Regions from separate parts of the Angustibacter aerolatus genome, predicted to be linked through region 1. Evidence: predicted binding sites of a transcription regulator. Region 1 holds the regulator's gene; the other holds the start of a gene.
What was found. Region 1 encodes LexA, which represses DNA repair genes until DNA is damaged. Its sites were predicted from a motif close to TCGAACANNTGTTCGA; they were not measured.
Positions count from the first base shown of each region.

Region 2: ACYVI6_RS16795 (DUF6504 family protein) is a predicted target of LexA. The motif match lies at 2,137-2,152, and genes of this name have one in related genera.

Region 1 is NZ_BAAHBM010000044.1:21,851-26,210, reverse strand. It holds gene ACYVI6_RS11505 (aminotransferase class V-fold PLP-dependent enzyme) at 1-802, shown strand, start outside; gene ACYVI6_RS11500 (STAS domain-containing protein) at 976-1,386, shown strand; gene lexA (transcriptional repressor LexA) at 1,466-2,191, opposite strand; gene ACYVI6_RS11490 (LysM peptidoglycan-binding domain-containing protein) at 2,460-2,888, shown strand; gene nrdR (transcriptional regulator NrdR) at 3,226-3,729, shown strand; gene ACYVI6_RS11480 (vitamin B12-dependent ribonucleotide reductase) at 3,890-4,360, shown strand, end outside.
Region 2 is NZ_BAAHBM010000108.1:637-4,996, reverse strand. It holds gene ACYVI6_RS16805 (DNA polymerase III subunit alpha) at 1-975, opposite strand, end outside; gene ACYVI6_RS16800 (SAV_6107 family HEPN domain-containing protein) at 1,043-1,474, opposite strand; gene ACYVI6_RS16795 (DUF6504 family protein) at 1,564-1,935, opposite strand; gene ACYVI6_RS16790 (CatB-related O-acetyltransferase) at 2,300-4,042, shown strand; gene ACYVI6_RS16785 (YbaK/EbsC family protein) at 4,064-4,360, shown strand, end outside.

The DNA of each region.
Region 1 (4,360 bases):
CGTCGACGGCGACTTCAGCTCGGTCGTCTACCCGTTCCTCGTGCAGGCCCACCGCGGCGTGCGGGTGCGCCACGCGCCGCTCGAGGCGCTCGCCGACGAGGTGGCGCGCGGCACCGACCTCGTGGCCTACTCGCTGGCGCAGTCCGCCGACGGCCGGGTGGCCGACGCGGCCGCGGTGCGCGAGGCCGCCGGCCGCGTCGGGGCCATGACGTTCTGCGACACCACGCAGGCCGCCGGCTGGCTCGACGTCGACGCCGCGGCCGACGACGTCACCGTGTGCTCCGCCTACAAGTGGCTGTGCTGCCCGCGCGGAGCGGCCTTCTCGACGTACTCGCCGAGGGCCCTCGCGGCGGTGCGGCCCGTGAACGCCGGCTGGTACGCGGGGGAGTCGGTCTGGGGCTCCTGCTACGGGCCGGACATGCAGCTGGCGCACGACGCCCGCCGGCACGACGTCTCGCCGGCATGGCTGGCCTGGGTCGGCACCGTGCCCGCCCTGCAGACCCTGCTCGACCTGCCGCCGGGCCTCGCGCGCCGGCACGGCACGGGGCTCGCCGACCGGCTGCTCGCGGCACTCGACCTGCCGCCGGCCGACCGACCGGTCGTGGCGCTCGACGACCCGGCCGGCTCTCGAGCGACGGCGCTCGAGGCGGCCGGCGTCTCGGTCGCCGGGCGGGCGGGGCGGGTGCGCATCGCGTTCCACCTCTGGAACACCGAGGCGGACGTCGAGCTCGCCGTCGGCGCGCTGCGCGCCGCCGGCCGTGGCAGCGGGAGGGCCCCCCTCGCCCTCCCGGGCGGACCGTGACCTGAGCCCGCTTGGGCTGTAAGGTGGGCGGTCTCGTCCAGAGTCGCGGCGAGCCACTCCATGTGGGTGCGTGCACACACGCGCGCTCGTGTGGGCGTCGAACCACGAGATGCAGAGGTCACGATGCCAACCACTGCGACGACCATCCGGCCCACCCGGCCGGCCACCACGACGTGCCCGACCTGAACCGGGGCTTCGAGGCCTCGCCGACCGGTCTCGACACCACCGAGGTCGAGGGCTCCGTCAGCCTCTTCGTCGACGACGACGCCGTGCTCGTCGTCATGCACGGTGCCATCGGGCACCACCTGCACCAGGACGTCCGCGACCTCGTCGACGACCTGGTCTCCGACGTCGCCGACACCGCGCATCGCCCGGTCCGCGTCATGGCGCGCGACGTCACCACCTTCGGTCTGCAGGGGGTGTGGCTGCTCCTCGAGCTGCGCCGTGCCGCCCGCCCCGCCTCGGTGGTCCTCCTGGAGCCCTCCCGTGCGGTGCGCGACGGTCTGAACCTGCACGGCCTGACCCACTTCACGATCGTCGACGACGCCAGCACCGAGCTGCCGAACGGGCTGCCGGGCGCCTGACGCCCACGACCTGCACGACGAAGGGCCCCGCCGATCCGGCGGGGCCCTTCGTCGTGCGGTCGGTGCGGACCGGCGGTCGTCAGATCCGGCGCAGCACCGCGGTCACCCGGCCGAGGACGGTCGCCTCGTCACCCGGGATGGGCTGGAACGCCGGGTTGTGCGGCATCAGCCAGACGTGGCCGTCGCGGCGCTTGAACGTCTTCACGGTCGCCTCGCCGTCGAGCATGGCCGCCACGATGTCGCCGTTCTCCGCGACCTGCTGCTGGCGCACGACCACCCAGTCGCCGTCGCAGATCGCGGCGTCCACCATCGAGTCGCCGACCACCTTGAGCAGGAACAGCTGGCCCTCGCCCACGAGCTGACGGGGGAGCGGGAAGACCTCCTCGACGGCCTGCTCGGCGAGGATCGGGCCGCCCGCCGCGATGCGCCCGACCACCGGCACGTACGACGGCGCCGGACGGTCGTCGCCCGACCCGGTGGGGTCGACCGGCTCCGGGACGGCCGTCGGCGCACCGACCGGCGCCACGTGCGCGTCGGGGGAGACCACCTCGATGGCGCGGGGCCGGTGCGGGTCGCGGCGCAGGTACCCCTTGCGCTCCAGGGCGGCCAGCTGGTGGGACACGCTGCTCGGGCTGGACAGCCCGGCGGCCTCGCCGATCTCGCGCATGCTGGGCGGGTAGCCGCGGCGCTCGACGGCGTCGCGGATGGTCTCCAGCACCCGGCGCTGCCGCGCGGTGAGCCCGTCCCCGGTGTCGGCCTCCGGCAGCTCGTGCACCTCGCCCGTCGGTCGTCCCGGCCCGGCCATGGGTCCTCCGCGTGGTCTGCGGCCACCTGGGTGACCTGGATCGGGCCGGTCTGGTGCGACCGGCGCTGCGTGCTCGTCACCGTAGGACCGGCGCGGTGGCGAATCAAACACCTGTTCGAACGTGTCGGACTGTCGGTGGCGGGTGCTGGAGTGTCCTCGGGTCGTTCGAACGCCCGTTCGGCAGCGCTCGACAGCGTCGGCGGCCCGTGCTAGAAATCGTACAGACGTTCGATCGAACACGCGTTCGACTCGCTCTCCGGAGGCCAGCATGACCGCCATCACCCTCGCCGCACCCCGCACCACCTCGGCACGCGGCCGCGCCCGGCTCGTCGCCGTGCCGTCCGCGCCGGCGGTCCCCGTGCCGCGCGCACGCCGGGTGCCCACGGCGGTCCGGCACGGCAGCCTGCCGCTGACCCGCCGCGGCCGGCTGGTGGTGCTCGCGCTGCTGCTCGCGGTGGCAGCGGCCGTGTCGGTGCTCGCCGGTGGCACCAGCCTGGCCGGCACCTCGGTCGGCGAGCGACCGGCCGTGCGCTACGTGACGGTGCAGCCGGGCGAGACCCTGTGGGCCATCGCCGGCACCGTCGCCCCGCACGTCGACCGGCGCGACACCGTGCAGCAGATCGCCGAGCTGAACGCGCTCGGCGACTCCGGCCTGCAGGCCGGGCAGCGGCTCGCCGTCCCCCTGCAGCAGCGCTAGCCGCACCCTCGGCACGGCACGGCCCCGCGACCACCAGGTCGCGGGGCCGTCGTCGTCCCCGGGTGCCTGTGCTCGGCGTCGTCGAGACACGCCGACGCGCCCCGCCCCTTGCACCGGCGTCCGCCCCGGGTTAGCGTTCACCCCAACATCTAGTAGTTACACGGATGTGCTTCATCCACAGATTGTGGTGCGTCGCCCACAGGTCATCCCCAAGCCGTCCACACCCTCGTCCACAGCCAGGCCCGAGAGGGCCCCCCGGACGTCGGTGGCGGATGGCATGGTCGGGCCCGTCCAGGCGTTGACCACAGAGCGTCCAGCACCCCGGAGGGGAGACGTCGTGCACTGTCCGTTCTGCCGTCACACCGACTCGCGCGTCGTCGACTCGCGAGTCACCGACGACGGCTCCTCCATCCGGCGCCGCCGGCAGTGCCCGGACTGCGGCCGCCGGTTCACCACCGTCGAGACCGCGAGCCTCGCCGTCGTGAAGCGGTCCGGTGTCACCGAGCCGTTCAGCCGGGCGAAGGTGCTGGTCGGCGTGCGCAAGGCCTGTCAGGGGCGCCCGGTCGGCGAGGACGACCTCGCCCTGCTCGCCCAGCGCGTCGAGGAGGCCGTCCGCGCGAGCGGGGCCGCCGAGGTCGACGCGCACGAGGTCGGCCTGGCCATCCTCGGCCCGTTGCGCGAGCTCGACGAGATCGCCTACCTGCGCTTCGCGTCCGTCTACCAGGCGTTCGAGTCGCTCGAGGACTTCGAGGCCGCCATCACGCTGCTGCGCGCCGAGCGCGACGCGACCGGGGTCGAACCGGCACCCGGCCGCCCCGACGGCGCCCGCAGCACCCCCTGACGCCGTCGGGCGGCGCGGAGGGGAAGCCGCCGCCGCCCGACGGTCACCAGCCGTCAGCACACCGCACCACCCGCACCACCCGCACCACCTGCGCGATCAGCGCGATCAGCACGAACAGCACGGCACCAGCCACCACGCACGACGAGGACGAGGACGAGACATGACCGAGACGACCAGCGGCGCCCGCGCCGGTGCACGACGCAAGGGCAAGGGCGCGGGGGTGCAGCGCATCTTCACCACCCCGGGGGTGCACCCGTACGACGAGGTCACCTGGGAGCGTCGTGACGTCGTGCAGCAGAACTGGAAGACCGGCGAGACGATCTTCGAGCAGCGTGGCGTCGAGTTCCCCGACTTCTGGTCGGTGAACGCCTCCACCATCGTCACCACGAAGTACTTCCGCGGTGCCGTCGGCACCGAGCAGCGCGAGCAGGGCCTGCGCCAGCTCATCGACCGCGTCGTCCTCACCTACGTCAAGGCCGGCCGCGACCACGGCTACTTCGCGACCCCCGAGGACGCCGAGCTGTTCGAGCACGAGCTCACCTGGGCGCTGCTGCACCAGGTGTTCAGCTTCAACTCGCCGGTGTGGTTCAACGTCGGCACGTCCTCGCCGCAGCAGGTCAGCGCCTGCTTC
Region 2 (4,360 bases), on a different contig from region 1:
CCCCTGGGCGGTCACCCGGTCGAGGTGCCGCTCGTCGAGCGCCACCAGCCGCCGGGCGGCGTCGAGCACGTCGACGGTCGTCGCACCGGACGGGTCGGCGTACCGGACGGCGTTCGTGAGCACCGCGGGCACGCCGCACTCGCGGGCGAGGGCGAGCATCCGGGCGGCGTGGTCGACGCCGAGCGGTCCGCCGGGCGGGGCGTGGTGGCAGACCACCTCGACGAACAGCGCCCCCGCCGGCAGCACCTCCTGCCAGCGCCGCAGCACCGCCCGCGCCAGGTCGGGACGGCGGGCCAGCACCGCCCGGCCGACCTCCGACGAGGGCCCGAGCAGCACGGCGAGGGACGGCGCGGTCGCAGGATCGACAAGCCTCGACGGACCCGACGGACCCGACGCGTCGAGGAGCGCCTCACCAGGTGCGGCACCGAGGTCACCGACCGTCGCACCGGTCCCGGCGCCCCACGCGAACCGGGCGACGGCGCTCAGGTCGGTGACCGGCGCCCCCCGGCCACCGCCGAGGTGGTTGCTGCCGAGGTGCGCGTTCGACACCAGCCGGCACAGCGCCGCCCACCCGGCGCCCTCCCGCGGCGCGGCCCCGTCGGTGCCACCGGGGCCGACCGAGCCGAGCGCGAGCACGGTGACCCGCGGATGGCGCAGGTCGACCGGGGCGCCGCCCCGGGCCGGGGTGCTGCGGGTGGCCGCCCGGGCCGACACGGAGGGGTCGGCCCAGGCCGGCAGACCCGCGACCAGACCGGTCGGCGCCGTCGCCAGGTCGACGCCGAGCAGCGGTGCGACGCCGGCGGCCTGGCAGGCGAGCACGAACTTCACGCTGCCGTAGAGGCCGTCGCGGTCGGTCAGCGCGAGCGCCCGCATCCCGTGCTCGACCGCTCGGTCGACGAGCTGCTGCGGGGCGCTGGCGCCGTGCCGCAGCGAGTACCCGGAGGCCACGTGCAGGTGCACGAAGGAGTCGGTCACGGGAGGCCTCTGGATGGGGTCGGGGGCGGGTCGGGCGGGTGAGCGGTGCGGGTCAGGACGCTGCGGGTCAGGACGGCACGGGGACCGCCCCGGTCGGCAGCACCTCCTGGCGGGGCAGGCCGAGCGAGGACTCGACGAGCAGCAGGAAGGTCTCGGCGTCGCGGAGCAGGTCGTCGGCCTGCCGGGTGCTCACGACGTCGTCGCGGCCGGCCTCGAGCGCGGCCCGGCGGGAGGCACCGGCGTCGAAGAAGGCCGCCCACTCACCCAGCTCGGGCGCCACCGTGGGCAGCACCTCCCAGACGCTGCGCGGGCGACTGCGCCGGCTGGGGCGCCCGCGCACCGCCAGCACGGCGGCCGCGCTGCGCAGCGCGGCGAGGTGGGCTGCCACGTAGCGCTCCCCCGCGCTGCGGGCGGTCACCGAGGTGACCAGGCTCTCGTGAGCGCGGTCGAGCAGGTCGAGGCTGGTCGGTGCGAGCCCCGGCGGGGTGGTGGTCGGCATGGCGTTCCTCCAGGTGCTGTGACACGGGGTGCGGCGTGCCCTGCGCGGGCTGGACGGCGCGTGGCCGGGTGGTGACCACGCGACGTGCGCTAGTCGTCGACGCTGGTGAGCTGCCACGCGGGGACGCGTGCCGGGTCGTGGACGAGCTCGTAGACCCCCACCGGGCTGCAGCGGCCCGCCGCGGCCTCGACCCGCCACACCTCGCGCTCGGCCGGCACGGTCGCGAGCCGGCCGCCGGACGGGGCGTCGGGGTCGGCGCCGAGGCCGAGCAGCGCGAGACCGGACGGGTCGCGCCACCACCCCCGCCGCTCGTACCAGCGGGCCTGGACCGCGCGGACGTCGTAGAACCGGCCGCGCCACACGAACGCCACCGGCTGTCGGGGCTCGTCGGGGTCGAGGTCGACACCGGGCGGATCACCCTCGCACCGCACGTCGACCTGCTCGTCGTACCGTCGCACCATCGCCGGACCTCTTCCGCTCGCACGCCATCAGGACGGCTGCCGGCGGGGGAAGGCTGGGCAGCGACGGGTCGACCGAGCGGCCGGGCGGTGGCTTCCCCACCACCGCCCGGCCGACCGGACGACCCGACCCGCGCGGCCCGGGGTCGAGTCGGGCCGAACGGGTCGCTCACCGCCGGGGCTGGGGATGGCCGCCGGCGGTGTTCGAACACGTGTTCGAACAGAGCCCAAGGTACACCCCGGCTCCGACAGTCCGTCAACCGCTGACGGGGCCGGTTCGCACCGCGATCGCACCGCCCGACGGGTGCCGCCTCCGGTACCGCGGCAGCGTGCTCAAGACCGGCCGACGCTGCGCCGATCAGGTGACGTGCAGCCGCGCCCCGACCCCTCGACCCCAGCCCGCACGACCGACCCGACCGGCCCGACCAACCCGACCGGCCCGACCGGCCCGACCGGCCCGGAGCCGCTCGCCGTCGTGGTCACGGTCGACGCCGACCTGCCGCCCGCCGCGGGCGACCTCGTCGGAGCGGTCACCCGGGCGCTGCGAGCCGACGACGGGCTGCCGCTCGTGGTGGTCGTCGACGGGCTCGACGAGCCGACCGAGGCGCACGCCCGCCTGGTGCAGGACTGGTGCCTCGGCCCCGCGCAGAGCCAGGCCGGCGACGACGGCGGGTTGCCCGAGATCGAGCTGCTGGCCCAGGACGAGGCGGCGCTGCTGGACCCGGTGCTGCGCCTGGCCGCGGGCGCCGACCCGGCGGCGTGCGCCGGGCAGCTCGAGCGCCTGCAGCACGTGCTGGCCAGGCACCGCGCGACGGCCGCAGCCGCCGGGACCGCTGCGGCGAGCCCGGCACCCGGCACCGGGCGTCCCGCGGACGACGACACCCAGGCGCCCGGCGTCCTCCTGGTGCTCGTCGCCGACCAGACGCCGGAGGCGGTCGCGCACGCGCTGCGCGGGCACGTGCTCGGCCTGCAGGAGCTGCAGCGCGGCGGCGTCGCGTCGTCGACCGTGCTGGTCGAGCACCACCCCGACCCGCGGTCGGCGGCGCTGCTCGACCTCGTCGAGGGCGCGCAGGTGCTGCGGCCGAAGCAGGCGGTGGGCGTCGCCGCGGCGTGGGAGCAGGGGTGGACGGCGCAGGCCGGTCCGCCCGGCGACCTGGTGCTGCTCTCGACCGCCACCAGCGTGCCGGCCTCCGGCAGCATCACCCGGCTCGTCGCCGCCCTCGACGACCCGGACGTCGTGGCCGCGCTCCCCGGCACATCGGCCCCGGCAGCACTGATCGTGCGGCGCGCCGCGCTCGAGCGACTGCGCGCGGCGTCCGGGCGGGCCGCGGGTCAGACGCGTCCGGCGCTCATCACCGTCGAGCGCCTGGTGCGCCGGCTGCGCGCGCTGGGCCGGATCGAGGTGGTGCGGGACGCGCCGTTCGACGGCGTCCCCGTGCGGCAGCAGCCGACCGTCGCGCGCCCCGGCTGGGTGAGCGCGCAGCTGCGGCTGGGTCACCCCGACGCCGCCACGGTCGGGCCGTGGACGTACTTCACCGGCAGGGGCGCCCGGCTGGAGACGTACGACGTGCACGAACGCATCGAGATCGGCGCGTACTGCTCGATCGCCGACGAGGTCGCCCTGGTGAACCCCGGCGACCCGCGGCACCCAGCCGTGACCACCTCGGGTGGCCTGCGCCCCAACGACACCCGCGGCGGCCACCGGCCCTGGACCGCCGCGTCCTTCCCGATCGCGAACCGGCTGCCCGGCGTCGAGCACGTCGGCGACCCGGACGACTTCGTGCCGGGGACGGCGAGCACGCTGCGCATCGGCCACGACGTCTGGATCGGCTTCGGCGCGACCGTGCTGGGCGGGGTGACCATCGGCCACGGGGCGGTGATCGGGGCGCGGGCCGTCGTCACGCGCGACGTGTCGCCGTACGCCGTGGTGGTCGGCAGCCCGGCGCGGGTGATCCGCTCTCGGGTGCCCGAGCACCTCGTCGAGGAGATGCTGGCGATCGCCTGGTGGGACTGGCCCGAGGACGTGCTGGTGTCGCGCGCCGGGTGGTTCACCAGACCCGCCGAGGAGTTCGTCGCCGCCTTCCGTCGCACTCGGCAACCGGCTGGTTAGGCGCGCCACTACGCTCCGCGCATGAGCGACCTGCTGCAGCACCCCGGCGTGACCCGGGTCCGCGACGCGCTGGCCGGGCTGGGCACGCAGGCGGTCGTGCGGGTGCTCGACGACAGCGCCCGCACGGCCCAGCAGGCGGCCGACGCGCTCGGCGTCGAGGTGGGCCAGATCGCCAGCTCGCTGGTCTTCCAGACGGTGGCGCCGGTCGGCGACCCCGACCACGGCCGGCACGCCGCCGGGTCGGACCCCGAGCCGGTGCTCGTGCTGACGTCGGGTGCGCACCGGGTCGACACCCACCGGGTGGCCGACCTGATGGGC